One region of the Streptosporangium sp. G12 genome, then DNA from elsewhere that is predicted to be linked to it. Evidence: riboswitches for the same ligand, from Rfam matches in the RefSeq annotation. Region 1 holds a riboswitch; each other region holds the start of a gene.

Region 1 (10,024 bases):
CCCGTCCCGGGGGTCTCCAGGGGGCGCAGCTCCTCGGCGGTGAACGGGGCGTCGTGCAGCGCGGCCAGGATCTCGACGCTGCTCCGCTGCAGCCGGCCGCGGTCGGCGGGGGAGGCGTCCAGCAGCCAGCTCCCGAAGGTGTAGGGCATCACGTCCGGCGGCACGTCGCCGGTGAGCCGCTCCATCACGAAGAACGGGGCGCCCAGCCGCCCGGGGTCGGGCTCGTACCACAGGGCCCGGGGCGCGAGCACGCCCGCCCGCTCCCTGACCATCCGCATGACCTCGTACTGCCTGCCGAGGTCGTAGCCGGGGAAGACCGGCACCGCCTCGCTCGCCGGGGCCATCCGGGCGACGCACGCGACGTCGTGCCCGCCCTCGGCGGAGGTCCAGGAGGCGTCGAAGAGCAGGGTCTCGCTGGACATGCCGTTGCCCGAGGGGCGGGACAGCGGGGAGACGGCGACGGGAGAGCCCACCCTTCCGGCGAGCCATGAGCGCATCCGCTCCCGCAACTCCTCGAGGTCGCGGGTCGATGTCCGCATGCTCTTGTCGGCCTGCCGGCCGGCCTCGTTCGTCGGCTCGTCCATCGCGCTCTCCCGGGTGGCGTGCGTCACAAGGCGATCCGCACAGTCGTAACCCACCAGCAAGCACTTGTCCATGAAGCGTTCACGGGCTCGTCGGCCATCGGTCGATTCACGGTCAGGTCGGGGTCAGGGTGCGGTAGCCGTACCCTTGACGTGAAGACCGATCCGAGTAGGGGCCGTGATGAGTTCAGCCGGAGAGGGCCTGTCTCGTCCGTTACCCGAGCAGGTTCGCTTACATGTCGTGGAGCTGGCCTCCCAGATTCTCGGTTCGATGCCCGCCGCCTCGGTGCCGCTGCCCCTGAAGGGGATCGCCAAGTTCGACCCCCGCAAGCGGGCCAGGCTGGGCGGGGCGCCGATCGCCGCACAGCTGGAGACCGACAAGAAGTTCCGCGAGCTGGTCGCGGAGACGCTGACCGAGGGCTGGCCCGAGCTGATCGCGAGCCTCGCCGAGGGCACGGTCCCACCGGCCGCCGAGCCCGTCATGGTGGCCGCGGCCGCCTACCTGACCCGGCCGCCCGGCTGGGTGGACATGGTGGAGACGGCCCGCGCCGACCTGGAGCGGTCGGCCGCCGCGGCCGAGGGCTCGGCGCAGGAGCAGACGGTCTCCCGGCTGCGCGAGCAGCTGGCCGCCCAGAAGACCGCGGCCAAGGAGGAGTCGGAGCGGCTGCGCGAGCAGCTCAAGACCTCGCGCTCGGAGGTCTCCGACCTGCGCCGCAGGCTGCACGACGCCCGTGAGCGGACCAGGGCGGCCGAGGCGCGCGCCGCCGCCGCCCAGGAGGTGGCCGACGAGGCGCGCGCCGCCGCGCTCTCGGCGGGGAGCACGGTGGAGAGCGAGCTGCGCCGCCTGCGCGAGCGGCTGGCCGACGCCGAGCGGCAGCTGGAGTCGACGCGCAGGGCCGCCCGTGAGGGCCGCAGCGTGGAGGACACCAAGGTGCGCATGCTGCTCGACGCGCTGCAGGACGCCGCCGCCGGGCTGCGCAGGGAGCTCGCCCTGCCCTCGGGCATCCACCGTCCCGCCGACTCGGTGGCCTCGGTGGCGCCCGGCAGGCAGGGGGTCCAGGCGGTTCCCGCGCGGGCGCTCGCCGACGACGACCCCGCCCTGCTCGACCAGCTGCTCGCGCTGCCGCAGATCCACCTGATCGTCGACGGTTACAACGTGACCAAGACCGGTTACGGCACGTTCACCCTGGCCGACCAGCGCACCCGCCTCCTCACCGGTCTCGGCGCGCTCTACGCGCAGACCCGCACCGAGCTGACCTGTGTCTTCGACGGCGCCGAGCTGAACGGGCCGGTCCCGGTGTCGGCGCCCAGGGGGGTGCGCGTGATGTTCAGCGCCCCGAACCAGATCGCCGACGACCTGATCCGCCAGCTGGTCCGCGCCGAGCCCGCGGGGCGTGCGGTCGCGGTGGTCTCCTCCGATCGCGAGGTGGCCGAGTCGGTCCGCAGGATGGGCGCCAGGCCGGTGCCCTCGGTGCTTCTTCTCCGGCGTCTGGGGCGCGCGTAAACCTTTCGCGGTCGCCGAGCATCGGATCACCCAGGAGGTTTGATTCGATGAAGAAGATCATAACGCTCGCCCTCGCCGTCCTGGCCGCCGGAGCGACCGTCACCACACCCGCGGCGGCCACGACGGCCGCCATCCCCAAGGGCTTCCTGCTGTACGAGAAGGACGCCGCCAAGAAGGACGACGACCCCGAGACCAACTGGCGGGTCGGCAACTCGGCGAAGGCCAGGCTGGCCGTCAACCCGTGCGACAGGAGCACGCTGGCCGCGACCGGCCGGGTGGCCGCGCGGACGGTGACCTTCACCGGCGTGCCGGACTTCATGAAGGTCGAGCAGGTGGTCCTGTACGGTTCGCGGGCCTCGGCCGCCTCGGCCGTCGCCCAGGTGCGCGCCGCCCTGACCAGGTGCGGGGCCAGGACCGACTCGGGTACCGGCTACCGCTACGCCTCCTCGCGCCTGACCGGGCTCGGCGACGAGGCGCTGAGGATCTCCGGGCAGGTCTACTACGGCAGAAGGGCCGGGGTGGGCGGCGAGCGGAGCGTGCTGGTCAGGAAGGGCAACGCCGTCCTGGTCTACCTCTGGGCGGGCGAGTACGCCAAGCCCGCGAAGAGCGACTGGGCCGTTCAGCTGCGTGACGCCAGGAAGATGACCGCCAAGATCTGCGACATCGCCACCTGCGGGTAGCGGGACCGGGCGGGGTCCGGGGCGGACCGCCCCCGTGGCCGGGGCGCCGCCGGTCGCGAGACGGGCGCCGCCGGTCGCGGGTAAAGGGTTTCACCTGCAATTAAGGAGCAAACCCGGCGAAAAGGTGAGTCAATCATTACTTCTTCTGTACTATTCGCCGCAGGTCTGGTGCAGTCGGGAGGCGTTGACGTGGCCGTGGCGGGTTTGCCGGTTGGACTGATTCGGATACCGGTGGCGGTCGGACTCGCTCTCGCGTTGCTGACGCTGCCGATGGGCGGAGCGTCCGCCGAGCCGAAGCCGACGGCCGCCCAGGCCAAGAAGAAGCTGGAAAAGCTCAACGAGCAGGCCGACCAGGTCGTCGAGAAGTACAACCAGGCCTCGGAGAAGTGGAAGCGGGCCAGGAAGAAGTACCGCACGCTCAACGAGGACCTGACCCGCCAGAACGAGCAGGTCGCCGGGCTGCGCAAGGAGCTCGTCACGATGGCCGTCAGCACCTACCAGGTCGGCGTGATCAACGGCTGGGAAGGCATGATCTACCAGGCCGATCCCGGCGCCCTGCTGAGCGGCCTGGCCGCCGCCGACCAGATGTCCACCTCCCGCGCCCAGTCCCTGAACGCCTTCGACGAGGCCACCAAGGCGCTGCGGACCAGCCGGGACCAGGCGAAAAAGGCGCTGGCCGAGGCCGACGAGACGCGTGACGAGCTGGCCAGGGAGAAGGCCAGGGCCGACAAGATGGTCAAGGCCCAGACGAAGATCCTGCGCGAGCTCAACGCCTTCAGGACGGGCAACCCCGAGAGCGCCGGGATCCAGTACAACGGCTCCGCCTCGGGCAACGCCCGCGCCGCCCTGCAGTTCGCCTTCGCCCAGGTCGGCAAGCCCTACCGGTACGGTGGCACGGGCCCCGGCGGCTGGGACTGCTCCGGCCTGGTCCAGGGCGCCTGGCGCAGCGGGGGGGTCAGCCTCCCCCGCACGACCTGGGAGCAGTGGAGCTGGGGCGCGAGCCGCAAGGTCTCGCTGAGCGAGCTCCAGCCGGGCGACCTCATCTTCAGCGAGGGTCTCGGCCATGTCAGCATGTACGCGGGCAACGGCCAGATCGTGCACGCCCCGCAGACCGGCGACGTCGTCAAGGTCGTCCCGCTGTCCGCCTACGGCCGCCGCATCGTCGGAGCCGTCCGCCCCTGACCGCGCTCCCGCCGGGGAGGTCCCGGCCCCGCCTCGCGCGTGACGGGGTGCCGGAAAAAACCGGATGTGCCGGACACGGCGGTACTGCCAGCATCGGGACATGATCAAGCCGTGGATGCCCGACGAGCTCGCGTACGCCGGTCCCGAGCACCTCGACGCCGCGTTCGTCGCCGGGTTCGACCGCAAGCAGGGCAGGCCCGACCCCGGGGAGGACCTCGCCGTGCTCGCGGGGCACGGCGTGGGGGAGGCGGCGACGGTCGTGGAGTTCGGCGCGGGGACGGGGCAGTTCGCCCTCGCCGCGGCGCGGCGGTTCCGGCGGGTGGTGGCGGTGGACGTCTCCCCGGCGATGCACGACTTCCTCGGCGCCCGCGCCGCCGAGGAGGGGCTCTCCGGCCTTGAGCGCGTGCGTGCGGGCTTCCTGTCCTACGAGCACGCGGGGCCGCCCGCCGACGCGGTCTACACCCGCCACGCGCTCCACCAGCTCCCCGACTTCTGGAAGGCCGTCGCGCTCGACCGCGTCGCGCGGATCGTACGGCCCGGGGGCGTCCTGCGCCTGCGGGACCTGATCTTCGACTTCCGGCCGGCCGACGCCGACGCCGTGCTCGGCCGCTGGCTCGACGGCGCGGCGGGCGATCCCGCGCTGGGCTACACCCGCGACGACTACGCCGAGCATCTGCGCACCGAGTACAGCACCTTCAGGTGGCTGCTCGAACCGATGCTCGACGCCGCCGGATTCGAGATCGTCGAGGCGGGCTTCCGGGAGTCGATGTACGGCGCCTACACGTGCGTCAGGCGCTGAGGTCACCCGGCCGGATCGTCCGGGACCGCTCCACCGGCGGTGAGTGTGATGAAGATTACATAAATCGTGATTTGTCGGACTAGAGAGAAGGGTGTGACGAGAGTCATATCTCAATAGCATAAATAGCCATTAAGCAGGGGTAACAGGAAGATCAAGAGGGGTAGTAGATCTTCCAATTTGGCGAATGCTTTGCCGAAAGTTGGAGATCGGGGTAACTTCTGGCGTCGCGACGTGCAAGCCACGCCGTCGCGGTGAATGTCGGTCTTCGGGCCGGTGTCCCTATAGAAATCCAACCGGCCGCCGCGCCCCCACCCGGGGGCAGGGCTCGTCGCGGCGGCCCGCCGAATCTATGCAGCCAGGAGGCATGGAACCGGGGACCCAAAAGGCCCGATACAGCGTGGCCAGGGGTGAATCGGCGCGTTTGTGCCGTAGGGCATCTTCCAAGCCCGAATCCGTCAGCTAACCCGGTAGGCATCAGTGGAAGTCCCAAGGAGAAATCCTGTCTACCACCCCGTACAACCCTCGTCTGTCGCGCCTTTTCCGCCTTTCCCTCGGCGGCATCGCCCTCACCCTGACCGCCTCAGCCGGAGCGGTCACCCTGGGGTCCACGGCGGCGCAGGCGGTGGACGGCCCCTCCGAGATACTGGTCAACAGCGTGGCCGGTGTCTCCGAGAAGGCCGAGAGCACCAAGAAGACCGCCTCTCAGACCGGGACCAAGGCCAAGGCCGAAACCAAGGCCACGGTCAAGGCCAAGGCCAGGAAGAGCAGGGCGGCACTGCAGAAGGTCCGGGCCGGCAAGGCGGTCTCGGCGGCCAAGAGGCAGATCGGCGATCCGTACCGGTGGGGAGCCTCCGGTCCCGGAGCGTTCGACTGCTCGGGGCTCGTCCGGTACGCCTGGCGGAAGGCGGGCGTGTCCCTTCCCAGGATCACGCACAGCCAGTACAGGTCGATCAGGAAAAAGGTCTCGTGGAGCAATTTGCGCCCCGGTGACCTGCTGTTCTTCAGTGGAAAGGGTCATGTCGGCATGTACGTCGGCAAGGGCAGGATGGTCCACTCGCCGAGCAGCGGCAAGACGGTCCGTGTCGTGAGGCTGGCGGGCTACTACAGGTCCTCCTTCGCCGGAGCGGTACGGCCCGGGGCCTGAGCCCCGCACGAAGCCCGGGTACGGAGCCCGGGTACGGAGCCCGGGTACGGAGCCCGGGACCCGCGCGTGAGCACGGAGCCCAGGTACGGAATCCGAGCCCGCGCCGGAGCACGCGCCCGAGCACATGCCCGAGCACGCGCCCGAGCACGGAAAAGCGGCCCCGGTCCTCCACCAGGAGGACCGGGGCCGCTCCATGCCGGTCGAGTACCATCGGCTCGTGTCCGTCCCGAAAGGGCGCCGCGCCGTGCTCGCCGGGATGCTGGCGCTGATGAGCGCCGGCCCGTTCGCCGGGACGGGACCTCTCCTGGCCGGAGCCGCACCCCTCCCGCGCGCCCCCCGCCCCCTCGTCCCGTACGCCTCCCGGAGCCCGCGCGACCCCCGAGACCTGTGGCGGGGCGCCGCGGTCACCGTCCGGGGCGAGCACTCCCTCGTGATCGGCCACGGCGTCCCGGCCGCCGTCCTGCGGGATCTGGCGGCCAGGGCCGACCGGGCCCGCGCGACGATCGCGGCGATCTGGGGGCCGGTCCCCGCGGTGGTCCTCTTCCCCGCCACCGACGCCGAGGCCGCGGCGCTCGCCGGGGCCGGGAGCACCCGCGGCCTGGCCGCGATGGCGACCGCGGACCGGGTGGTCGTCCTGCCGTCGGGGTACGCCCGGCTCACCGCGACCGGCAGGGACGTGGTGATCACCCACGAGCTCGCCCACGTGGCCACCGGCGCGACCCGCGGCGGCCGGGTGCCGATGTGGCTGTCGGAGGGCTTCGCCGACTACGCGGGCTACCGCGACGCCGGGATCGCGGTGCGTACGGCCGCCGCCGAACTGGCCGCCGAGGTGCGCTCGGGCGTCCTGCCCGCCAGGCTCCCCGGCCCGGCCGACTTCGCCCCCGGCGCGCCGAGGCTCGCGCAGGCCTACGAGGAGGCGTGGCTCGCCTGCCGGTTCGTCGCGGAGCGCTTCGGGGAGAAGGCCCTGGTGAGGCTCTACGGTAGCGATGTCGAGAGCACGCTCGGCCTGCCGGTGGACGAGTTCACCCGAGCCTGGCGCGACTACCTCAGGGAGGAACTCACGTGACGCTGAGCACGACGGACACGCCCGCGGGCGTGCGGTCGGCGGGGTGGGCGCTGGCCGCCCTGGGGGTGGTCACGCTGGCGGTCGTGGCGTTCATGACGCCCTGGAGGGCGCTGCCCGAGGGGGCCCCGGCCGTCGTTCCCGATCCGGCCCGCGACTTCACCGCCGAGCAGATCGCCAGGGCCGGGACGTTCGACGCGCTGGTCAGCCTTCCCGGCTATCTGTCGCTCGGCCTGACGCTGGTCGTGGCGGGGGTGCTGGTGGCCACCCCGCTGGGCGCGCGGCTCGCCGGCCGGCTGCCGGGGCCCTGGTGGCTGCGGGCGCTCCTCGGCGTGCTGGCGCTGTCGGTGGCCGTGGCGATCCTGCGCTGGCCCCTGGGGATGTGGTCGGAGAGCCACCTGCGCGACTTCGGGCTGTCCACCCAGGCCTGGCCGGCGTGGGCGGCCGACCGGGCCAAGAGCACCGGCATCGGCACCGCGCTGACCGCGATCATGGTGCTGGCGGTGATCGCCCTGGCGCGGCGCTACCGGCGCTGGTGGATCCCCGCGGCGGCCGGGGCCTTCGCCCTGACCGTGGTCGCCTCCTTCGCCTACCCGGTGCTCATCGAGCCGGTCTTCAACGACTTCAGGCCGCTGGAGGCCGGGCAGCTCCGCGACGACCTGCTCGCCATGGCCGCCAGGGACGGCGTGCCGGTCGAGAACGTGCTCGTCGCCGACGCCTCCCGGCGGACCACCGCGCTCAACGCGTACGTCTCCGGATTCGGCGCGACCCGCAGGATCGTGGTCTACGACACGCTGCTCCGCGCGCCCGCCGACGAGGTCGAGCTGGTGGTCGCCCACGAGCTGGGCCACGCCAAGGCGGGCGACGTGCTGTCGGGCACGCTCGTCGGCGGCCTGGGCGCGGCGTTCGGGGCGTGCCTGCTCTACGCGGTGACCTCCGCCGGGGCCGTACGGCGCCGGGCGGGGATCTTCTCCCTCGGCGACCCGAGGGCGGTGGGACTGGTCATGGGGCTGCTGAGCCTGGCCACGGTCCTGTCGGGACCGGCCCAGAACCTGGTGAGCAGGCAGATCGAGGCCCGTGCGGACGTGCACGCGCTGGACCTGACCAGGGACCCGGCGACGTTCGTCGCCATGCAGAGACGACTGGCGGCCACCAATATTTCGGATTTGTCGCCAGATCTAGTCGAATATGTACTTTATGCATCGCATCCCACGACGCCGCAGCGCATCGCCCTGGCGCGATCCTGGGCACGGCTGAACGGCCTCCCCGAACCGTGAGCCGCACGCTGGTCGTCACGAACGACTTCCCGCCCCGCGCAGGGGGGATCCAGTCGTTCGTGTACGGTCTCATCGCCCGCCGCCCGCCCGGCTCCGTCGTCGTCTACGCCCCCCGGTGGGCCGGCAGCGCGGCCTTCGACCTGCGCCAGCCGTACCCCGTCGTGCGGCACCCGACCTCGCTGATGCTGCCCACGCCCGCCGTCGCCCGCCGGGCCGCCGGGCTGGTCGCCGAGTTCGGGTGCGACACCGTGGTCTTCGGGGCGGCGGCGCCGCTCGGGCTGCTCGCGCCCCGGATGCGCGAGGCCGGGGCCCGTCGCGTCGTCATGGTCACTCACGGCCACGAGGCGGGCTGGGCCGGGATCCCGATCGGCCGCCGGGTGCTCGCCAGAATCGGGGCGGACGCCGACGTGGTCACCTACCTGGGGGAGTACACCCGCCGGCGGCTGGCCAGGGTGATGGCGGCGGACAAACTGGTGCGGCTCGCGCCCGGCGTCGACACCGAGGTGTTCCACCCGGGGGCCGGCGGGGGGCGGGTGCGCGCGCGACTCGGCCTGGGGGAGCGGCCGGTGGTGGTCTGCCTGTCCAGGCTGGTGCCGCGCAAGGGCCAGGACACGCTCCTGCGGGCCTGGCCCGGCGTGGTCGGGGACGTGCCCGGCGCGGTGCTCCTGATCGTCGGCGGGGGCCCGTACCGCAGGACCCTGGAACGGCTGGCCCGGCCGATGGGCGCTTCGGTGAGGCTCACCGGCCCGGTGCCGGAGGCGGAGCTGCCCGGCTACCTCGCCGCGGGTGACGTGTTCGCCATGCCGTGCCGCACCCGTCTGGGCGGCGTCGACGTGGAGGGACTCGGCATCGTCTACCTGGAGGCCTCCGCCAGCGGCCTGCCCGTGGTGGCCGGTTCCTCGGGCGGCGCCCCCGACGCCGTGCTGAACGGGGAGACCGGCCTGGTCGTCGACGGCACCCGCCCCGAGGAGGTCGCGGCGGCCCTGGTCGGCCTGCTCAAGGATCCGGCCGGGGCGCGTGCGATGGGGGAGCGCGGGCGCGAGTGGGCGGCGCGCGAGTGGAACTGGGACCTCGCCGCCTCCCGCTTCGCCCGCCTCCTGGAGCCCGCGGAGGCCCCCTAGGCGAGCAGGTCCCGATGCCGGGAACAGTCCGGGAACAGGCCGGGAACAGTCCGGGAACAGGTACGGCGACGCGTACCGGTCGGTGAGCCCGCCCGTGAGGCACGTCCGTGGCGGGCCGGATGCCCCCGTGCCGTCCGGAGACCGGACCGCGTCGGCCGCCGCCATCTGGCGCAACCGCGGCACCGGCCGGCCCGTCACCCGGTCACCGACCGCCTGCGGCCACCGACCGGACCCCGAGCGAAACGGTCCCCGCCGGATCGCGGGCCGGTCGGTAGGCCGCGCATCGTGAACGCATCGCGGAGATATCAACCACGGCTCGCAGGATCGGTGTCACAAGGAAGCACTACCAGGGAGTGTCCCCATGTCCACCACTGCCGTCGTCGTCACCGTCCTCGCCGCCCTCTGGGTGGGTTTCTCGGCCTTCTCTCTCCTCCGCCGCGCTGATTGGGTCGTGGAGCCGCTGATGGACTACGGCGTCCCCCGCTCGTGGTGGACCTGGCTCGGCGCGGCCAAGGCCGCGGGGGCCGCGGGCCTGCTCGTCGGCCTGTTCGTGCCGGTCATCGGCGTCCTGGCCGGGATCTGCCTGGTGCTGTACTTCGCCGGAGCCGTCGTCACCGTGCTCCGGGCGCGCTCGTACTCGACCGTCGTCTTTCCCCTGCTGTACATGGGCCCG
Region 2 (10,024 bases), on a different contig from region 1:
ACGATCAGCGGCCACATGAACTCGTTCCAGGTCTGCATGAAGACCAGGAGCGTGAGGACCGCCATGCCCGGCCGGAGCGCGGGGAGGATGACGTTCACGTAGATGCGCATGGTGGAGGCGCCGTCGACGCGGGCCGCCTCGACCAGCTCGTCCGGCACCGCCTGGGTGGCGTACTGGGTCATCATGAAGACCCCGAAGCCGTTGACCAGGAAGGGAAGGATCACCGCCTTCAGCTGGCCGGTCCAGCCGAGCGTGACCATGAGCTCGTACAGCGGCACGACGCCCATCTGCTGGAGCGGGACCATCATCGTCACCAGGATCAGGCCCAGCAGGATCTTGCTGCCCCGGAAGCGCAGCTTCGCGAAGGCGAAGCCGGCCAGGGTGGAGATCAGCACGACCGAGACCGTCACGGTGACCGAGACGATGGCCGAGTTGATCAGACCGGTCATGAAGTAGGCGTCCTCGGTGGACAGCAGCCGCGCGATGTTCTCACCGAGGTGGCCGCCGGGGAGCAGCGGCGGCGGTACGTCGATGGCCTCCTCGTTGGTCCGGGTGGCCATGATGAACATGTAGTAGATGGGGAACGCCGACAGCACGAGGGCGAAGGCCAGCACGACCTTCGTCATGGGGCCGGCGTCCCAGATGCGGTTCCGTGCGGCCGACGGGCCGGAAGGCCGCCGCCGGGCGTGCTGCGCCGGCGGTCGCCGGATCTGGGTGACCGTCACTTGGAACCCCCGATACGGCGGGTGAAGGAGTAGTTGATGAGTGTCCCGATCAGGATCAACGCGAACAGCAGCCATGAGGCGGCCGCGGCGTAGCCGAAGTCGAAGTCGCGGAACGCCTCCTTGACGATGAACATCGCCACGGTCTGGTACTGGCCGGTGGCGCCGCCGCTCATCGTCGGGTTGCCGTCGAACATGACCGGCTCGGTGAACAGCGTCAGGCCGCCGATGGTGGAGATGAACACGACGAAGACGATCGTCGGGCGCAGCATCGGGATGGTGATCTGCCAGAACTGCCGCCTGGGCGTGGCGCCGTCGATGGCGGCGGCCTCGTAGAGGTCCTTGGGGATGGTCTGCATGGCGGCCAGCAGGATGATCGCGTTGTAGCCGGTCCAGCGCCAGTCGATCATGGTTGAGATCGCGATCCAGGAGGACCACTTCTCGTTCTGCCAGTTGATCGCGTCGACCCCGAAGAAGCTCAGGAACCAGTTGATCATGCCGTAGTCGCGCCCGTACAGCTGGGTGAAGACCACCGCGACGGCGACGACGGAGGTGATCAGCGGCAGGAGCACGCCGAGGCGGAAGAAGAGCCGTCCCCGGATGCGCTTGTTGAGCGCGTTGGCCAGCAGGAGGGCCAGCACGAGCTGCGGGATCGTCGACATGACGAACATGCCGAGGGTGTTGAAGACCGCGTTCCAGAAGGCCTCGTCAGTGATCAGCTCGATGTAGTTCTCGAGGCCGACGAGGGTCTTGTCCCCGGCGAGCTCCCACTCGTGCAGGGAGACCCAGAGGGTGTAGCCGAGCGGGAAGATGCCGAAGATGGCGAAAAGCAGAAAATAAGGGGATACGAGGAAGTAGGGGGTCGCCCGGAGGTCGAACCGGGCCCACCCATTGCCCCGACTCGGTCCGCGGGGCCCGGCCGGGGAGCCGACGTGCAGTGTCATCGATCAGAGCCTTTCAGCGGGGGCAGGCGACCGGCCCGGCTGCGGGATCGCCGCAGCCGGGCCGATGCGGGTCGGTACGGGGATCAGCCCGCTGCCTTGACGCCGGCCTCGAGGAACTTGGTCCAGGCCTGGTCGTACTTGACCGAGCCCTGGTCCATGCCCTCGAGCACCTTCTCCACCGAGGTCTTGACCTGGGCGTGCTTCTCACCGAGGAAGACGGGCAGGAGGTCCTTGACCGAGTCGCCGAAGATCTTGCCGGTCGGCGCGTCGTTGAAGAACGGGTTCTTCAGGTCGGCGACCGCCGGGTCCTGCTGCGCGGGGAGGGAGCTCGGGAAGGCCGCGGCCTCCTGGAAGGCCATGACGTGGCCCTCCTTGCCGGTGAGGTAGTTCAGGACCTCGGCGGCCTCCTTGGGGTGCTTGCTCTGCTTGGGGATCGCCAGGTAGGAGCCGCCCCAGTTGCCCGCGCCGCCGGGCACGGCCGCGACGTCCCACTTGCCCTTGTTGCTGTCACCGGCCGCGCCGGAGACCACGCCGAGCATCCAGGCCGGGCAGCCCATGGTCGCGAAGGCGCCCTTCTTGATCGCGGCGTTCCACGGCGGGGTGAACGAGGCGAGCTTGGCGGTCAGGCCCGCCTCGCTGAAGCTCTTCACCGTGTCGAAGGAGGTCTTGATGGCCGGGTTGGTCTCGATGATGAGCTGGTTGTTCTTGTCGAAGTAGGCGACGTTGCCGTTCTTCGGCGCCTCCTGCGACAGGATCACGTTGTAGAGCGTGTTGGGGCCGTCGAGGAACTTGGGGTCGGTCTTGCCGGGGTTGGCGGCCTTGAACTTCTCGCCGATCGCCTTGAAGGCGTTCCAGTCCGGCCAGAGCTTGCCGACCTCCTCGCGGTCGGTGGGCAGGCCCGCCTTCTCGAACAGGTCCTTGCGGTAGCACATGGTCATGCCGCCGATGTCCGTGCCCAGGGCGAAGAGCTTGTTGTCGGCGTTGATGCCGTTGTCCCACTTCGCTGCGGGGAAGTCGGCCTTGCGGCTGTCCAGCCCGTACTCGGCCAGGTCGGTGAAGAACTGCGGGCGGGCCTTCATGAGACCCATCGCGCCCTCGTCCAGGGCGATGATGTCGGCGGCGCCGCTGCCCGCCTGCAGGCGCTGGAGCAGCTGCGGGAGGTAGACGTCCTCGAACCGGTCGGTCAGGTTCTGGTACTTGACCTGGATGTTCGGGTGCGCCGCGTTCCACGTCTCCACGGCCTTGTCGTAGCCGAAGTTCTCGCCGCCGCCGAAGGTGTGCACGGTGATGGTCACCGGCTCGGCCGGAGCGGCGGCGGAACCGGTGCCCGCGGCGGGCGCGGACGGCTCGCTGGAACTGCACGAAGTGATGGCCAGGGCGGTGGCCGCCATGACCGCGACGGCGGCCAGCTTGCCGTGCCGCTTGTTGTTCAACATTACGGACCCCTCTCAGGTGGTCGCCCGAATCATTGGGAGGCGACATCGCGGGCCGGTCCCCGACAAACGCGGTCCTCGCGACGAGGTCGTTCCTCAATGTGCTTTGGGAGCGCTCCCACGAAGAGTGGACGATAGGCAACCGAGACGTCAATATGCCGAAACTCAACCGTTACATCCGGTCGTTTTAGGCAGGACTATCGGCATCGAATATGCACAAACACCTCATCAGGGTGATTGGGAGCGCTCCCATCTCACGGGCATACAGTCGGGGCATTTCGTGTCCGTGCGGGGTGGGGGACGCGTAACGCTCCCGGGGGCGGCGCTCGAACGAGCGCCGCCCCCGGGAGCGGGTGGACCGGGCGGCCGTTCACCGGCGGGGGGCCGGGACGCCCGCGCCGCCGGGGGAGGCGGGCGCGGGCGGCGGGCGCGGGGTCAGTCGGAGTAGACGGGGTATCCGTAGCCGACGATCTGGGAGACGGGCCGGACGCGCTGTTCGACGTCGCCGTTGCCGGTGTTGCCCTCGATCGTGGTGATCGTGCCGTCCCCGTTGTCCTTCTTCACGAAGCCGACGTGGTCGATGCCGTCGATGCTCTTGCCGCCGGCCCAGTCGAAGTAGACGACGGCGCCGGGGGTGGGGATGGTGCCCCAGTGCCCGTTGTCCTTGAACCACTTGGCGTGGGCTACGGTGTAGGCGTCCCAGCCCATCGTGGGGCGGATGCCGGCCATCTCGCCGACCCAGGAGACGAACATCGCGCACCAGGGGGCGTTGGCGTAGTCGTACACGGTGTTGCCGCCGTCGCGGGCGAGGGTCTCCTTGGCGCGAGGGCTCGACATGTACCAGGAGTGGAACTTGGTCCCGCCGCCCTCGGCGTTCTCGCGGATGCCGATCTGCTTGGAGGCGATGTCCAGGACCTTCGCCGCGGAGACCTTGGGAAGCCTCTCGGCCACGGTCTGGAGCGGGGTTTTGGCGGCCTTGGACGTCTGCGCCTTGGTGTCGACGGGCGGAGCGTTCACGACGCCGTGGCCGTCGGCCAGGGCGACGCCGGTGGTGCCGGTCGTCAGGGCGATACAGGCGCCCAGGACGGCGCATGCCGCGCGGGGGGTGGAGATGAGGCGATGCTTAGCCATACGGGGGTTCGACTCCTTGCTTCGCTTCCATTCCGCCTACCGGGTTAGCTGACGGGTTCGGGCTGGGAAGTGCCCTACGGCGCACAGGTGCGCTGATTCACCCCAGGAACGTGGTTCCCCGGTTCCGCAGACCTCGCGGATTCGGCGGCCGTGCTCACCGGCGGAAGGTCTCCGTCAGGTGGGACACGGTCGGGCAATGTGACGGCAATGCATAGACCTGGATAGATCTAGGCAATCGCCATGAATAGGACGAAGGTACGCCAGACGGACAGACGATTACAAGTAGGACATATTGCCCTGACTTGGGAATACGTCCGAATCGGATCGGTGTTGCGGGGTGCCGCCCGGCCCGGGAGCGGGGTGAGGCCGCGCCGGCCGCGTCTCCTTCCGGCGGCCGGGGGAACGCCCCGCCGAGGCCGGGATCCCCTGCCCCCACGGCGATCCCGGTTTTCCGGACCCGCCTGCGAGCCGTCGGCCGGGGGGTGCTATGACGTGCGGGCGAACCCCCTGGTCCAAGGTGGCGTGTCCTTATGTTTCCGAACAGGCATTCGATAGTAAAAAGTATTCGGATGGTAGGGGTTCTCCCATGGAAGGTCAGGAGAGGGCGCGCGGGAGCCGGAGGTCCGCGACCCGCGCCTGACGAGGTTTCCGCAGCTCAGAGCGATGGGGCATGGGTGCGATCCGGCCGTCGGCGGGCCTGGCCGCCCGAAGGGTAAAGAAACGTGCGCTCGGAGGGGCCCGACGCCCGCGAAGGTAAAGATAAGAGGTAAAGGAACACGCTTTCCAGGAGGCCTCGCCGTCCGCGGAGGTAAAGGCGTGCGGGACGGGGGAGCGCGTTCCCGGGAGGTGCGGGCCGCCCGCCGGGGTCAGGTCGCCGAGCCGGACCACGCGCGAAACAGCGGAAGCAGGAAGCGGTCGACCGTCTCCTCGACGAACTCCCGGTCCAGCGGCTTTCCGGTGAAGAACAGCCGGTACCACACCAGCGCCTCGGTGACCTTCCTGAGCTCGACCGCGTCCACCGGCCCCGGGAGCTCGCCGCGCTCCCTGGCGCGGTCGAGCAGCGGGGTGGTGCCCGTGATGTCGGCACGGGGCACGTTGTCGCGCAGGGCGGCGGCCAGGTCGGGGGAGGTGAGGAGCGCGGGGAACAAGCCGAAGATCATCGCGTGCTTCCGCTCCAGGATCCGGCAGAACCCGTCCACGACCTCGATCAGATCCCCGCGCATCGTCCCGGTGTCGGGCGGCGGCGCGACCTCGATCTCAAGGTGGTTGCAGATCAGGTCCACGACCAGCGCCTCCTTGTCCTGCCAGCGACGGTAGATCGTGGCCTTGCTGGCGCTGGCCCGCCTGGCGATCTGGTCGACGGACATCCGGTCGTATCCGACCTCGGACAGCAGGTCCAGAGTCGCGTCGAGGATCGCCCGTTCCCGCGCGGGATCGAGACGCAAGGTGCCTCCGATGGTTCACGAGTGCTGCCTGATCTCCCAGAAGCGTACGCCGGTCAGCTCCTCCGACCTCTCCCAGAGCCTGGCCGCCACCACCGCGTCCAGCGCCTTCGGCGAGGGGCGCAGCACCTTCGGCCCCGGCCCGACGTACTGCCCGCCCCTCGCCTCGGGAGAGGTCGCCGCGTACAGGGACGGCAGGGCGCCCCTGGCGGGCGGCTGCAGCGCCAGGCGCATCAGGGCGCTGAGGGGGCGGGTGAGGGCACCCAGCTTCATGATGCCGGTGGCCGTCATGCCCGGGTGGGTCGCCAGGCTCAGCAGGGCGGCCCCCGAGGCGTCGGCGCGGCGCTGCAGCTCCAGGGCGAACAGCAGGTTGGCCAGCTTGGAACGGCCGTAGGCGGAGAACCTGCCGTACCGGCGCTCGAGAGCCAGGTCGTCGAAGTCGATCGCGCCGACGGAGTGGGCGTCGCTGGAGACCGTGACCACCCGGGCGGCGGGGGCGGCCAGCAGGCGTGGCATGAGCAGCCCGGTCAGCGCGAAGTGCCCCAGGTGGTTGACGCCGAACTGGGTCTCGAAACCGTCGGCGGTGGTCCGCCGGGGCATCGGACCCACCCCGGCGTTGTTGACCAGCAGGTCGAGCGGCCCGTCGACCGTCTCGGCGAACGCGCGCACCGAGCCGAGGTCGGCCAGGTCGAGTGTCCTCACCTCGGCCGCCGCCCCCGGCACCGCCGCCCTGACCGCGTCGAGCGCGGCCCGGCCCCTGTCCGCGTCGCGCGCGGTCAGGACGACCCGGGCGCCGTGCCTGGCCAGTTCGAGCGCCGTCGGCACGCCGATGCCGCCGCTCGCACCGGTGACCACCGCGACGGAGCCGGTCAGGTCGGGGATCTCGTCAGCTGTCCACATCGCTCGCTCCTCTTACGGATCGACGGATCTGTGCTGGATCACGAAGTGTACGAAACCGTTCCGTACACCACGGTAAAGGCCGGAAAGATCACACACAAGCGCGCGTGGTCGGCTGTTCACCCGCAGTTCCCGGGCGCTTAAGGCCGCCGGGTTAGGTTGTGGCAGTCGTGAACGGGTCATCGCCCGGCGTGGAGGACGGCCGAGACCACGCGCGGGAACAGGGTTCGGCCGTTGCCTGGGTGGAGTCCCCGCTGCAGATGCTCTGCGCGGTGGAGGCCCACCATGCCGGGCTGCTCGGTGCCCGCAGCCATCTCGTGCCCAGGGCGAAACTCCGCCCGCTGGCCGTGACGGGTCGCGAGCTGGGCCGTCTCGCCCTGCCCAGAGGGCTGGAGCTCACCGCGGCCAGGCCGGACATGCCCCGGCCGCGCCGGGGCGAGACCTGGGTGGTGGGCGACGCCTTCTCCGGCAAGGTCCAGTTCCGCTGGCTCACCGCCCTCCCGGGCCGGATCGTGATCGTCGACGACGGGCTCGCCACCATCCGGCTCCTGGAACTGCTCACCGGCAGGATGGGAACGCCCCTGCTGAGGGCCAGGGGGAAGGCCGGAAGGCTCAGGACCGTCCTCGGCGCGGCGGCCGGGCTCAGGCTGCGCGCCGCCGCCCGCTCGGGGCGGCTGTCGATCTTCACCGCGCTGCCCGTGCCCCCCGACCTGGCGAAGGCCGTACGCGCGGGGGGAGCCGAGCTGGTCACCCACGACTTCGCCTGGCTGCGCTCCCAGCCGCTGCGCGGGCCCCGTCCCGAGGAGCGCACCGTCGTCCTCGGTACCTCCCTGGTCCGCAACGGCCTGATCCACCGCGACCGCTACTTCAGCTGGCTGGCCGGGCTCGGCTCGGCCGGTCCGGTCGCCTACTTCCCGCACCGCCGCGAGGATCCCGACGACCTCGCCCGGGTCGGGGAACAGCCGGGGATCACCGTCTACGACGGCGGGACCCCCGCCGAGATGACCCTGCGCGGGCTCGCCGCCGAGCAGCGGGTGCTGAGCCTGCCGTCCACCGCGGTCACCTCCCTGCGGGTGCTGCTCTCGGCCCGGGGCGTCGCCGTGGAGACGGTGGACGTCCCCGACGAGTGGTGGACGGCCGAGGCGGTTCCCTCGCTCCGCTCCCACCTGTCGAGGTTCGCCCATCACGACTCGGGAGTCACCGGGCCATGACCCCGCGGCCGGCGCACGGCGGGCCCGCCGCTCGCGGGACGCGCGCCGTGCCGCCTCTCCACGAACGAATCCTCTTCACCCACGAAATCGCGCGAAACCGGGGATTCCCCGTCGGAGGTTCTCTTTGAAGGTCCTGGCCGTGGCCGACTCTGACTCCTACCTGAAGTGGGCGGCCTGCCTGCTGAGGGACCTGCCCTCGGGCTGCGAGACGGAGCTTGCGGTCATCCGCACCCCCATCACCCCGTCGCCGGCGCAGATCCACGCCGCCGTCACCGGCTCGGCGGCCGACCCGCCCGTGCTGTCGGCCCGCGCGCTGCGCCGGACCGCGGAGCGTTTCAGGCCCGACGTGGTGCTCGTCGCCTGTACGGGACCCGTGGTGGACGTGCTGGTCGGCGAGGTGCTGGCCGGGCTGCGGCCCCGGCCGGTGTTCGTCTCGGGGCTGCCGGGCATCTCCGTCCCGGCCACCGAGAAGGCGTGGCTGTTCCGCAGCGGGTGCGACCTGTTCGTGCTGCACAGCGGCCGGGAGGTCGAGGAGTTCTCCGAGATCGGCCGCAGGCTGGGCGGAGGCGGCCAGGTCGGGCTGGCCCGGCTGCCGTTCCTGCGCGACGGCGTGGAGACCCCCGTCACCGGGCCGCGCGACCGGGTGGTGTTCGCCACCCAGGCCAAGGTGCCCAGGCGCAGGGAGGAGCGGGAGCGCATCCTGCTCGCCCTGGCCGAGCTGGCCGGGAGGCGGCCGGACCTTGACGTCGTCGTCAAGCTCCGCGCCCTGGACACCGAGCGCCAGACCCACAACGAGCGCCACCACTACCAGCGCCTGTGGCAGTCGCTCGCCGCGGAGGGCCGGGTGCGCGCCGAGGCCGTGCGCTTCGCGGTGGGGCCCATGCACGAGCACCTGACCCACGCGGCGGGGTTCGTCACCGTCAGCTCCACCGCCGCGCTGGAGGCGATCGCCCAGAAGGTGCCGCTCCTGGTGCTGTCGGACTTCGGGGTGAGCGCCGAGATGATCAACCTGGTCTTCGAGGACAGCGGCCTGCTCGGCACCCTCGACGACCTCTCCGCCGGGCGCTTCCTGGACCCGGACGACGCCTGGTGCAAGGTCAACTACTTCCACCCCGGTGGTGAGAGCGACTGGGTGTCGCGGATGGTCTCCCTGGTCGGGCAGGCCCGCTCAGGGCGCCTGGTCCCGGCGAGCTCCCTGCTCGAAGGCCCCGAGTTCGCCGCGGCCCGCCGCCGCGCCCGCATGCGCGTGGAGGTCCCGCCGAACGTGCTGCGCGTCGGTTACCGCGCCAAGCGCCGGATGCGCCGCTACCTCAAGGCGCTCGGCTAGCCACGGACCGGGATCGTCCTCGAAACCGGTCAGCGGTGCAGGGTGAGCCGGAAGGCGCAGCCGTCACCGTCGGGCAGGGAAGGGTCCAGCGTGAGGTCGCCGCCGTGGGCCAGCGCGATCTGCCTGGCGATCGGCAGGCCGAGCCCGGTGCCGGGGACGTCACGCCGGCCGCGCCAGAAGCGCTGGAAGACGTGCTCGCTTTCGCCGGCGGGGATGCCGGGGCCGTGGTCGGTCACGGTCACCGCGGCCTCGGCGCCGGTGACCTCGACGTCGATCTCCACCCCCGATCCGGCCGGGGCGTACCTGATCGCGTTGTCGACGAGGTTGGAGATCGCGCGGCTCATGGTGGGCTCGTCGACGGAGCATACGGCGGTGGGCGGGCCGGTGACCGACAGGGCGATCTCCTTCCCGGCCGCCAGCACTCCGGCGTGCTCGACGACGCCGCGTACCAGGGCCATCAGGTCGGCCGGCCGCCGGTCGACGGCGCGGGCCCGCGCGCGGGCGTCGACCAGCAGGTGGTCGATCGTCGTCTGGAGCCGTTCCGACGCCTCCCGCGAGCGTTGCAGCCCTCGCCGGTAGATCTCGACGGTGGGCGCGGGGTGGTCGAGGAGCACCTCGGCGTTGGTCATCAGGACCGACAGCGGCACGCGCAGCTCGTGGCTGGTCTCGTCGATCAGCCGCCACTGCGTCGCGGCGGCCTGTTCCAGCCGGTCGAGCATGGCGTCGAAGGCGGCGGCCAGTGCCACTATCTCGGCCGGCCCGCGGTCCAGGGCGATGCGCCGGCTCAGGTCCGTTCCGCCGATGTCGTCGGCCGCCGCGCGGACCCGCTCGATCGGGGCCGTCGCCCGGCCCGCCCACCACCAGGCGAGCGCGGCGGCGGCCGGAGCGAGCGCGAGGACGGTCCAGCTGACCCACGC
Region 3 (10,024 bases), on a different contig from region 1:
GCACGGCAGTGGTCAACCCCGGTGAGCTCGACGTGCAGTGCGGGCTGACCGCGTGCATCGGCAGGAAGGCCGGCGGCGGGTTCTTCCACCGGCTGCGCGACGGTTCCCGGGAGAAGGAGTTGCCGTTCGTCCCGGCCCATGCGTCCGGCGATTTCGTGGGCCGCTTCCAGAGCTCGACCTACCGCAAGGAGAGGAAGTCGGAGGGTGCCCTCCTGCACGATCTGGTCACCGGCAGATCCGGCGATTTCGGGGTCCGTCCCGGCAAGAACGGCCTGCAAATACCGGGGCCGGGGGCCGGGATGAGCGGTGAACGGCTGATCAGCTACCGGCTCGGGGACCAGCGCGTGGTCATCGACCTCAGCAAGATCGACTAAGGCGCCGTCGCCACGGGCCCGGCGTCCCGCCCCGCACCGCGGGCCGCCGCTCCCGGGAAGGGCCCGGTTCAGCGGCTGACCGCGTCCACCGTGTCGGCCGGGCGCAGCAGGTCCAGGTCGGAGCGGCGGGGCAGGCTCTCCCAGTCGCCGTCGGCGGTGACGGCGAAGGCTCCCGCGGCGCCGGCCGTGGCCAGGCGCCGCTCGGGGGCCGCCCCGGCGAGGGTCTCGGCGATCCAGCCCGCGGCGAAGGCGTCCCCGGCGCCCACCGGGTCGAGCTCGACGACCCGGTAGGGCTCCGCGTGCCGTACGGTGCCGTCGGAGAGCTCTATCGCGCCGAGGGCGCCGCGCTTGATGAGGACGTGGCGCGGGCCGAGGGCCGACAGGGCTCCGGCCAGGGTGAGCGGGTCGTCCCCCTCGACGACCAGCCGGGCCTCGGCCTCGGTCGCGAACAGGACGTCCACGGAGGCGACGGTCTCGCGCAGCGCGGCGGAGGCCTCGGCGGGCGTCCACAGGGCACGGCGGTAGTTGACGTCCATCGACACGATCGCGCCCGCGGCGCGAGCCTCGGCGATCGCGGCCCGCACCGCCTCGGCGGCGGACGCCGACAGCGCGAGCGTGATGCCCGTGACGTGCAGCACGCGTGCCGAGCGGATCAGCGAGACGTCCAGGTCGGAGGGGCGCAGCCGGGATCCGGCGCTCGCCGAGCGGTAGTAGCGCACGTCGACCGTCTCGGCCGTGCGCCTGCTCTTGATCATCAGGCCGGTGGGCGCCTCGGGATCGACCCGCATCCCCCGCACGTCGACGCCCTCGCCGGCCAGCGTCGAGCGCAGCAGCTCGCCGAACTCGTCGGCGCCCACCCTGCCGATCCAGGCCGCGCGCCCGCCGAGGCGGGCGACGCCGATGGCCACGTTCGACTCCGCGCCGCCCACGCCGAGCCCGAAGTCGCGGGCGTGCCTGAGCGGGCCGGTGCGCCGCGCGGTGAACAGCGCCATGCTCTCACCGAGCGTTACCAGATCAGTCATGGAAAACGGGTCCTTAGGGAGTCGGCGGGCGGGCTTCGTCGGTCATCGGGTCGACCCGAGCTTTCTGGAGATGCGCAGGGCCGTCTCGGCCACCAGGGGACCCAGGTCTCGCACCCGCGCGGCGGTGATCCGGGAGGTGAGGCCCGAGATGGAGATCGCCGAGGTGGCGACGTCGTTGTGGTTGAAGATCGGCGCCGCGACGCAGCGCACCTCGGGCTCGTTCTCGCGGTCGTCGACCGAGTAGCCCCGCTGCCGGATCCGGCCCAGCTCGGCGCGCAGGCGCGCGGCGTCGGTGATGGTGTACCGGGTGACGTGCGGCATCCCGGCGGCCACGATCTCCTCGACGGCCTCCTCCGGCTGCCAGGCGAGGATCGCCTTGCCCACGGCGGTGCGGTAGACGGGGTTGCGGCTGCCGATGCGCGAGGCCATGCGCACGTTGGTCTCGTTCTCGACCTTGTCGATGTAGACCACGTCGGGCGGATCGTAGACCACGAGGTGGACGGTCTCCCTGGTCTCCGCCATCAGGCGGTGCGACTCCTCGGCGGCCACCGTCCGCAGGTCGAGGGTGGACAGGTAGGCCTGCCCGAGGTGCAGGGCGCCGCTGCCCAGCCGGTATGCGCCGCTCCTGCGGTCGCGCTCCAGGAGCCTGGCCTCGATGAGCGGGGCGGTCAACCGGAGCACCGTGCTCTTGGACAGGTCGAGCGCCTCGGCGAGCCGGGTGAGCGACAGGCCGTGGCCCGCACCCGCGTGGTCGCGTACGTGCGCGAGGACGGCGAGGGCGCGTCGGAGCGAGGCCGACCGGTTGCGTTCCGGAGCGGGCTCACTCATCGCGGCTTCCCAATGTGATCCGGCAATCGAATACCTGGTCAAGGTAGGCGAGTACCCCGCCCTGCGGCCACTTTGCAGCACAACGTTCTGCACTGCACAACAAACCGCGCCTGGCCGGCCGGACGGACGGTGGAGGACGGGCACCCACCCGGTTCCGTTTCTCCCCACTACCGATAATTTTTGCCTGGACCAGGGCAGAACTGTCCCTCGGGATGGTTGACAGGCCAAAATTGGTCCGTGGTCAGGATCGGATCGGTAGAGATGAGCGATTGTGAGAGTGAGCGACTTCCGCCAGTTCTGGGCCAGCTGTTCGCCGATGGAGCCGACGGAGCCGACGGGAGCGAGGGCGGCGACGGGACCGGCGGGGGCAGGGGCAGGAGGCTCTCGGTGGAGCTGCCGCCGGGGGACGTGGTGTGGCCCGACCCCGGTTACGCCCAGCTCGCCGTCCGTCGCCGTCCGGCGTTCTGGCTCAGCGAGGTGGCGGTCTCCGGCGAGTACTGGGCGCGGCTGAGGGCCCAGCACGAGCGGTCGGGCCTGTGGCCGGTGCTGCTGGAGGACTCCGTCCAGCCCTGGTCGGCCGGCCAGATCGCCCCGGACACGGCCGGTCAGATCGACAACTACCACGCCGCCGCGTTCATGGCCGAGGTGTGGTCCGACTGGATCGCCAAGGCCAACCTCGACCAGCTCGAACTGCTCGAGCCCTTCGGACCCGAGTGCCCCGGCCCGGCCCCCCCGGGCAGGCTCGCCGCAGACCCCGGCGTGGTCGCCGACTGGTACGCCGGGCTGGTGGCCGAGCGCAGGACCCCGCTCGGGCTCGTCGCGGTCGAGCGCGGGGCCGACGCCCTCGCCGTCATGGGCTGGCAGGGCGCCCTCAACCACAACGAGTGGATGGTCCCGCTCGCGGCCGTCGTGCGCAGCTGGGAGGACAGGTTCGGGGTGCGGGTGGTCGGCATGGGTTTCAACACCCTCGACCTCAGCGTCGCCGCGCCCCCGACCACCTCCGAGCACGCCCTGCACGTCGCCGCGGAGCACTGGACGTTCTGTCCCGACAGCATCATCCAGGGGGCGGGGAACCTCATCGACTACGCCGAGCAGATCAAGGGCAGGAACGCCTGGTCGTTCTGGTGGGACTGAGCGGGGCCGGGCGGGACCGGTCGGCCGGGGACGACCCGCGGGGCGGGCTCCCCTTGAGTGAACCTTTACGGAAAGGGATCGGCCGGCCTGGGGAGGGCTCGCGAGGCGGCGTTCCGCCGCGTGGATCTCCGGGCGCGGGGCCCTGGAACGGGGCCCGGGACGGGGTTTCGGGGCTGGACACCGAGATGGGGGAGACATCCGTGCTGGTAGGACGGGTGTTGGCCTGACGGGGCGATCGATGAGGCTTCCTTGAAGCTTGTAGGTAGATCTTCTGGGGTTTTCATGGTGTTTGCTTTGCTTTGTCCGGTTTTGGTGGGTAGTGTCCACAGTCATCGGTAGGCGACCTGCCCTTCACAAGAGGGAGCGGCCGGCCGACGTCGAATCCCGAGGGCCCGCAGGGGCCCCGGAGCCGGGGAACCACTTTTCCGGGGTGAATCCGCCGCGACCACGCGGCGGTAGGGCAACTCCACCGCCCGAACCCGTCAGCTAACCCGGTAGACGAGATGGAGAGGAGATCCCCTCATGGATCACCGCGTTACCACGTCGGTGCAGCCCTTGTCCGTGCCGACCACCTGAACTTTTCCCCCCTTCCGCCGACATCCCCCGTTCCCCCCGGACCTTCTCGCCGCGCCTGATCGCGGCACCTTCCAGATCGTGCTCCGCGTAGCGATTGCCTGAGATTCCGGCTACGCCCCCTTTTCCGACGAGCGCGTCCCCGCCAGTGCACCCCTTCGGTGTGTCGCACGTGGCTGCCCCGTTCCCTCGCGAAAGAGCCTTTTCTCCATGCGCCCCTTCCTTGGTTTGCACAAGAACGGCCTGAGCAAGTTCACCTGGCAGAAGAACAAGCCCCGCGGAAGCCGCCTCGCCGCCGCCGCTCTGGTCGGCGCGAGCGTCCTCGCCGCCACCGGTGTCGCGGTGGCGCTGCCCGCATCCACCTGTTTCGCCGCCACCGCCGACCCCGAGGTCGGGGTGGCGAAGGCCAGCGCCGAGTCCGTCCTCCTCCAGGGCGCGACCACGGCCTCCTACTTCTGGGACGACTCCTCCGGCCGGGCCGGTGACACCGGTCTGCCCGCCAGCGGCCGGCCGATGCAGAAGGGCATGATCGCCAGCCCGAGCTGGCCCCTGCTCACCGAGGGTTACCTCATCTACAAGGGCAAGAAGGCCAAGTTCTTCGTCGGCGACCGCGGCCCCGGTTCCCCCTCGAACCAGGGCATCATGATCGACATCGACGCCAAGACCTTCGCCGACCTGACCGGTGGAACGTTCAACGCCAGCACGCTCGGCGTGGACGGCAACGGCGGGATGGGCCACATCGACATCAAGTACGTGGTCACCAAGTGGGGTGACGGTACGGGGATAAAGAACCACCCCGTCGCGTTCTCCACCGGTGCCTGGAGCCGCAGGGACACCAGCCCGGCCAAGCCTCCGACGGTCGTCTTCGCCAAGGCCCAGGAACTGGGGATAGGCGTGCAGACCCAGCCGGTGAGCGCCGCGGTGCGGCCGTGGACCGGCAAGCCCAAGGTCATGGTCGAGTCCGCCTCCTGGCACGCCCCGGCCGGCGTGGCCGTCGCCGGTGCCCGCGCCGCCGAGATCGGCGCGGGGAAGGGCTGAGCCGGAGCCGCCGCCCTCCGGAGTCCTCCGGGAACGCTCCGAAAGGGCTCCGGGAGGGCTCCGGGAGGACTCCGGGAGGACGCTGAGAGGACTCCGGTGCGGTCCGTGCCTCCCGGGGCGCGGACCGCACCGGAGGATCAGACTTCGAGCTTCTCCTCGATGCCGCGCAGGGTGTGCCGCGCGAGCGCGAGGTTGGCCCGGTTCCGGTCGAGAGCCAGGTAGAGGAACAGCCCTTTGCCGCTCCGGCCGGCGATCGGGCGGATCACGTGGTACTGCGTGCCGAGCGTGATGAGGATGTCCTCGATGCCGTCCTTGAGGCCGAGCGACTCCATGGTCCGCATCTTGGCCTTGACGACCTCGGTGTTACCCGCGGCCGCGATCTGGAGGTCGAGGTCCTTGGACCCGCCGAGCGCGCCCAGCGCCATCCCGCTGTTGTAGTCGACGACGACCGCGCCGACGGCACCGTCGATCGCCATCATCTCCTTGAGCGAGATGTCCATGTTGCCCATTGCTGTCTCCGATCACTGGGGTATCGATGTGCGCGAACCGGCGGCGGCCAGTCTGGCCGCCGTCTTGCGGCCCTCCAGCCGGAGCAGCCCGAGGTTGGTCCCCGGGCGCGCCAGGACTGTGAGGACGATCTTGGGTCCGGCGGCGTAGAACGCCGCGTAGCCGTTGGTGCCGGAGATCAACGTCTCCTCGAAGGTGCCCTTGCCGGCCATGCTCGTCATCCGGCGGCTGAGGGCCAGCACCGCGGAGGAGAGCGCCCCGGTCTGCTCGGTGTCCCTCTCCAGGTCGCTCGCTATCGTCAGACCGTCGACGCTGCACGCGATGCTCCCGTTCACGTCGGGTACGCGTTCTCGCAGCGCCGCCATCTCGCGCCGTATCTCCTCACGCAGTTCCACCGGCATCCTCCTTCCGATCAGCTTCAGCGTCCGCAGCCTTATCGGCATGTGACCGGGCTCAAGTCATCGCCTCCAATGCGTTCCTGAGCCGGATGAGCAGACTGACGTCGGCCGGGTCCCCGTTCGCCCTGGGAAGCCACTGCGACGTCTCCGGAGAACCCGTACCGGCCGCCGGGATCTCCGTGGCACCCCTCGTCCGCCTGGGCAGCGGCGCCGGCGCCTCGGGAGCCCCGGGAGCCCCGGGAGCCCCGGGGGCCTCTGCCGGAGCGGGCTCCGGGAGGCGGAGCAGCCCGGACGAGGCGAGCTGCCGTACGGCGAGCAGTACCGAGTACGCGGGACGGCCCAGCTTGCGCGCCAGGTCGGCCGGGGTCGCCGTGGAGTCGGCGCCGACGAGCACCTCCCACTGGAGCGAGCTCAGCACCACCCGCTGGGCGCTGATGCGCCCCAGCGGGACGACCGGGAGCGTGTCCAGCTCCGCGGACGGCCAGGTCTGTTCCAACTGCGCCTTCCTTCGCTCGCACTCCCGGAGCAGGCCGGTCGCGTCGAAGTACCACTGCGGTCCGAGCCAGTGCCGCTCTCCCCGCCGGAACCTGGGCCGGTGCCCGGTGGCCTGCAGCAGGAAGTACGCGGCGTCGAGCACCGCGCTCAGCACGCAGAACTCCAGTTCCCCCCTGGTGAGCAGGCCCCGCGCGACCAGCTGCTCGCCCCCCGACGGCTGGGGGGTACGCGCGTCCGGTGGCCGGCGGGTGGCGGCCTGCCTGACCTGCCGTACGGCGTGGGCGGATATCCCGCGGCAGGCGCCCAGCAGGTCCTCCAGCCGGGGGGCCGCCGCGCTCTCGGCATAGGTCACGCGACCGTCGGTGAGGTAGATGATCCCCGCCTTGCCGAGTCGCAGGGAGCCGGTGGCGTGGTCGCCGGCGAGCCCGCTGAGGATGTTCTCGACGTTCGGCATGATTTCACGTCGATATCAGACGGCCGGAAAGGGCCTGGAGACGGTGGCGGGCCAGTGCCAGGTTCGAGCGTTCGAGATCGAGCCTGACATAAATGACCAGAGGGCCGTCGAAAAGCGTTTCCAGCGGCCGCAGCAAATGGTGGCCGCCGTCCGTGGTGATGATCATGTCGTTGATCCGGACCGTGCCGCCGGGCGAGGCGAGGGCGAGCCCGTCGAGCGTCGCGCGCAGGGTCTCGCTCAGCCCCGCGGCCGACCTCTCCACGTCGGCGTGGCGGCTCGCGCCGCCGGTGGCCACCGCGGTCCCGCTGGTCTGATCGATGAGGATCGCGTCCAGGGCACCGGGGATGGCCATTACCTCGGTGAGGCAGTCTTCGATTCCGAGCACGTGCTCTCCCTCGCCAGCGACTTCAAGCGTCGCCCGGTCAGCGTAGGGACACCTCTCGGTAACCGAACTTCCTGGCTAGGGCTTTGATAGGAGAAGGCATACGATTCTCCAACCGAGTAGGAAGTTACATACCCTGGGTGGAAATCAACCCGTTGGGTCGTCGGTGATGAGTGCCTTTTCGTCCGGCTTGAAAACAAGAATGTTCTTCACATAGGAATTCACCGCGGCGGGCAGGCCGACGTCGTTCCCGGCCTCCTCCGACATGTACCAGCGGTGGTCGAGCACCTCGTGGAAGAACTGGGCGGGCTCCAGCTTGCCCCGCAGCTCCTGGGGCACGGCCAGCACCGTGGGCTGGAAGACCTCGGCCAGCCAGCGGTGGGCCACGATCGCCTCGTCCTCGTGGCGGAGGCCGTGCGACACGCGGAAGGAGTCGAGGTCGTTGAGGAGGCGCCTGGCCTGGTTCTCCTCCACGTCCAGTCCGGTCAGCCGCAACAGCCTGCGCTGGTGGTGCCCGGCGTCCACGACCTTGGGCCGGACGATGAGCCGGCCGGTGCCCGCCTTGCGGCGGACCATCATCTCCGCGACGTCGAACCCCAGGGAGTTCAGCCGGCGGATCCGCTGGTCGATCATGTGCCAGTCGACCTCGTCGATGATGTCGTCGGAGGTGAGCTCGCTCCAGAGACGGTGGTAGCGGCGGACGACCGAGTCGGCGATCTGCTCGGGGTCGATGGAGGGGTGCAGCAGCTGACCCGCCTCCAGGTCGAGCATCTCGCCGAAGATGTTGGTGTGCGCGACGTCGATGTCGTACAGCCGCTGGCCCTCGCTGAGCATGGGGTGCAGCTCGCCCGTCTCGGCGTCGACCAGGTAGGCGGCGAAGGAGCCCGCGTCCCGGCGGAACAGGACGTTCGACAGCGAGCAGTCGCCCCAGTAGAAGCCGCTGATGTGCAACCGCACGAACAGCACGGCCAGGGCGTCGAGCAGCCGGTTCAGCGTCTCCGGCCGGACCGTCCCGGACATGACCGCGCGGTAGGGCAGGGAGAATTGCAGGTGCTGGGTGACGAGCGCCGAGTCGAGCGGCTCGCCGTTCGCGTCGGTCCGCCCGGTGACCACGGCCACCGGCTCGACGGACGGGGTGTCCATCCGGCTCAGATCCCACAGCAGGCGGTATTCGCGCTTGGCGTAGTACTCGCTGATCTCCTTGATCGCGTACACCTTGCCCGACAGGCGGGCGAAGCGCACCACGTGCCGGGAGATGCCGCGGGGCAGGGAGACCAGCCGGTGCTCGGGCCACTGCTCCAGCGGGACGTCCCAGGGCAGGCGGATGAGGTCCGGATCGCTCGGGGCGCCGGTGAGCTGGAGGGGCATGCGGTCAGTCCTCGCGACGGGAAGTCCGGCGGTGTGCCGGTCGGACAGGTGGTCGTGCCGTGGTCAGTCCTCGCGGCGGGGGAAGGTGGGCGGGTCGAAGGCGCGCCGGACCACCGCGGCGAGTTGCTCCTCGGTGAGCACGCGGGGTTCGCCGACGCTCCTGGCCCGTACGTAGACCTCGCAGAGCCACTCCAGCAGCCGGGTCGCCTCGAAGGCCCCGTCCAGGTCGTCGCCGATCGTGACCCCGCCGTGGTTGGCCAGCAGCGCGGCACGCCTGTCCTTGAGGGCGGCCCTGACGGAGGCGGCGAGCTCGGGGGTGCCGTAGGTGGCGTACTCGGCGACCCTGACGGTCCCGCCGAGCAGCAGGACGTTGTAGTGGATCGGCGGCAGCTCGCTCATGGTCGTGGCGACCACGGTGCCGAAGACGGAGTGGGTGTGCACGACGGCGCCCGCGCCGGTGGCCGCGTAGACCGCCAGGTGCATGGGGGTCTCCGAGGACGGCCGCAGGTCGCCCTCGACGAGGTGGCCCTCGATGTCGACGACCGGGCAGGCCTCGGGCTCCAGCCGGTCGAGGGAGACGCCGCCGGGCGTCACGGCGACCAGATCGCCCGCGCGCACGCTGAGATTTCCCGCGGTCCCGACGACCAGTCCGGTCGCGGCGGCCCGGTGGCCGTACTCACACAGCAGTCGGCGCTGTTCGGCCAGCAACATGTCCCCAAAAGTAGGGGGTTGCGGTATCAGGCGGCAAACCCTCATTATCTGGTCTAGACCGGTTGTCGCCCCTCGATGACCGGGGAGCATGGTTCCTTTACCTTCCCATCGGCCGTGCGTCAACGGTTGGCCGGGAAATATCGGCTACTGTGTGCCGTTCTGTCATTGGATTGCACTTCCCTGGCGTTTGGTTTCTACCAGATATGTCGCGAGGACATCACGGCTCGGTCTAGACCGGATACGAGCTCTTGACGGTGGACTCCGGGGGTACGTACCTTCGGGCAAACGTTTAGGAAACTTTCCTAATTGATCCCCCGTTCAGGAGGGTTACATGTCCAACTCGGCCGGTACGCCCGGAGATATCACCCGGCGGCAGATGCTCCGCCGGATCGGCATGAGCGCTCTGATCGCCGGCCCCGGCGCCGGACTGCTCACCGCCTGCGCCACCGGCGGCGCGGCCCCCGCGGCCCCGGCCTCCGCCGCCCCCTCCGCGGGCGGCGCGGTCTCCGCGAAGAACCCGTTCGGCGTCGCCGCGGACGCGCCGCTCGAGGTCGTCATCTTCAAGGGCGGCCTGGGTGACAGCTACGCGACCGAGGTCCACGAGCCGCTGTACAAGAAGGCGTTCCCGCAGGCCCAGATCAAGCACGTCGCCACCCAGCAGATCGCGCAGACCCTGCAGCCGCGGTTCGCCGGCGGCGACGTCCCCGACATGATCGCCAACTCCGGCACCGACCTGATGG

Evidence for each region. Region 1 has a riboswitch for cyclic di-AMP ahead of ACVCAG_RS02940 (NlpC/P60 family protein). Riboswitches for the same ligand answer to the same signal wherever they lie in the genome.
Region 2: it holds a riboswitch for cyclic di-AMP, as region 1 does, so the genes downstream of both, ACVCAG_RS28480 (CHAP domain-containing protein) here and ACVCAG_RS02940 (NlpC/P60 family protein) in region 1, are expected to answer to the same signal.
Region 3: it holds a riboswitch for cyclic di-AMP, as region 1 does, so the genes downstream of both, ACVCAG_RS20690 (hypothetical protein) here and ACVCAG_RS02940 (NlpC/P60 family protein) in region 1, are expected to answer to the same signal.

What each region holds. Positions count from the first base shown of each region.
Region 1 covers NZ_JBRIQO010000001.1:692,304-702,327, reverse strand. Annotated here, with positions in the region: gene ACVCAG_RS02965 (phosphotransferase) at 1-584, opposite strand, end outside; gene ACVCAG_RS02960 (NYN domain-containing protein) at 823-2,085, shown strand; gene ACVCAG_RS02955 (hypothetical protein) at 2,133-2,765, shown strand; gene ACVCAG_RS02950 (NlpC/P60 family protein) at 2,997-3,947, shown strand; gene ACVCAG_RS02945 (methyltransferase domain-containing protein) at 4,048-4,746, shown strand; cyclic di-AMP (ydaO/yuaA leader) riboswitch at 5,076-5,235, shown strand; gene ACVCAG_RS02940 (NlpC/P60 family protein) at 5,369-5,890, shown strand; gene ACVCAG_RS02935 (hypothetical protein) at 6,108-6,956, shown strand; gene ACVCAG_RS02930 (M48 family metalloprotease) at 6,953-8,230, shown strand; gene ACVCAG_RS02925 (glycosyltransferase) at 8,227-9,351, shown strand; gene ACVCAG_RS02920 (DoxX family protein) at 9,713-10,024, shown strand, end outside.
Region 2 covers NZ_JBRIQO010000020.1:57,438-67,461, reverse strand. Annotated here, with positions in the region: gene ACVCAG_RS28495 (ABC transporter permease subunit) at 1-626, opposite strand, end outside; gene ACVCAG_RS28490 (ABC transporter permease subunit) at 722-1,666, opposite strand; gene ACVCAG_RS28485 (extracellular solute-binding protein) at 1,750-3,102, opposite strand; gene ACVCAG_RS28480 (CHAP domain-containing protein) at 3,535-4,230, opposite strand; cyclic di-AMP (ydaO/yuaA leader) riboswitch at 4,249-4,387, opposite strand; gene ACVCAG_RS28475 (TetR/AcrR family transcriptional regulator C-terminal ligand-binding domain-containing protein) at 5,097-5,675, opposite strand; gene ACVCAG_RS28470 (oxidoreductase) at 5,691-6,572, opposite strand; gene ACVCAG_RS28465 (hypothetical protein) at 6,740-7,780, shown strand; gene ACVCAG_RS28460 (DUF6716 putative glycosyltransferase) at 7,920-9,107, shown strand; gene ACVCAG_RS28455 (HAMP domain-containing sensor histidine kinase) at 9,137-10,024, opposite strand, start outside.
Region 3 covers NZ_JBRIQO010000013.1:81,238-91,261, reverse strand. Annotated here, with positions in the region: gene ACVCAG_RS20710 (TolB family protein) at 1-374, shown strand, start outside; gene ACVCAG_RS20705 (PfkB family carbohydrate kinase) at 443-1,396, opposite strand; gene ACVCAG_RS20700 (IclR family transcriptional regulator domain-containing protein) at 1,439-2,224, opposite strand; gene ACVCAG_RS20695 (DUF4253 domain-containing protein) at 2,486-3,358, shown strand; cyclic di-AMP (ydaO/yuaA leader) riboswitch at 3,724-3,874, shown strand; gene ACVCAG_RS20690 (hypothetical protein) at 4,142-4,969, shown strand; gene ACVCAG_RS20685 (hypothetical protein) at 5,107-5,478, opposite strand; gene ACVCAG_RS20680 (roadblock/LC7 domain-containing protein) at 5,491-5,877, opposite strand; gene ACVCAG_RS20675 (hypothetical protein) at 5,930-6,823, opposite strand; gene ACVCAG_RS20670 (roadblock/LC7 domain-containing protein) at 6,828-7,208, opposite strand; gene ACVCAG_RS20665 (DUF4032 domain-containing protein) at 7,353-8,573, opposite strand; gene ACVCAG_RS20660 (class II aldolase/adducin family protein) at 8,637-9,284, opposite strand; gene ngcE (N-acetylglucosamine/diacetylchitobiose ABC transporter substrate-binding protein) at 9,616-10,024, shown strand, end outside.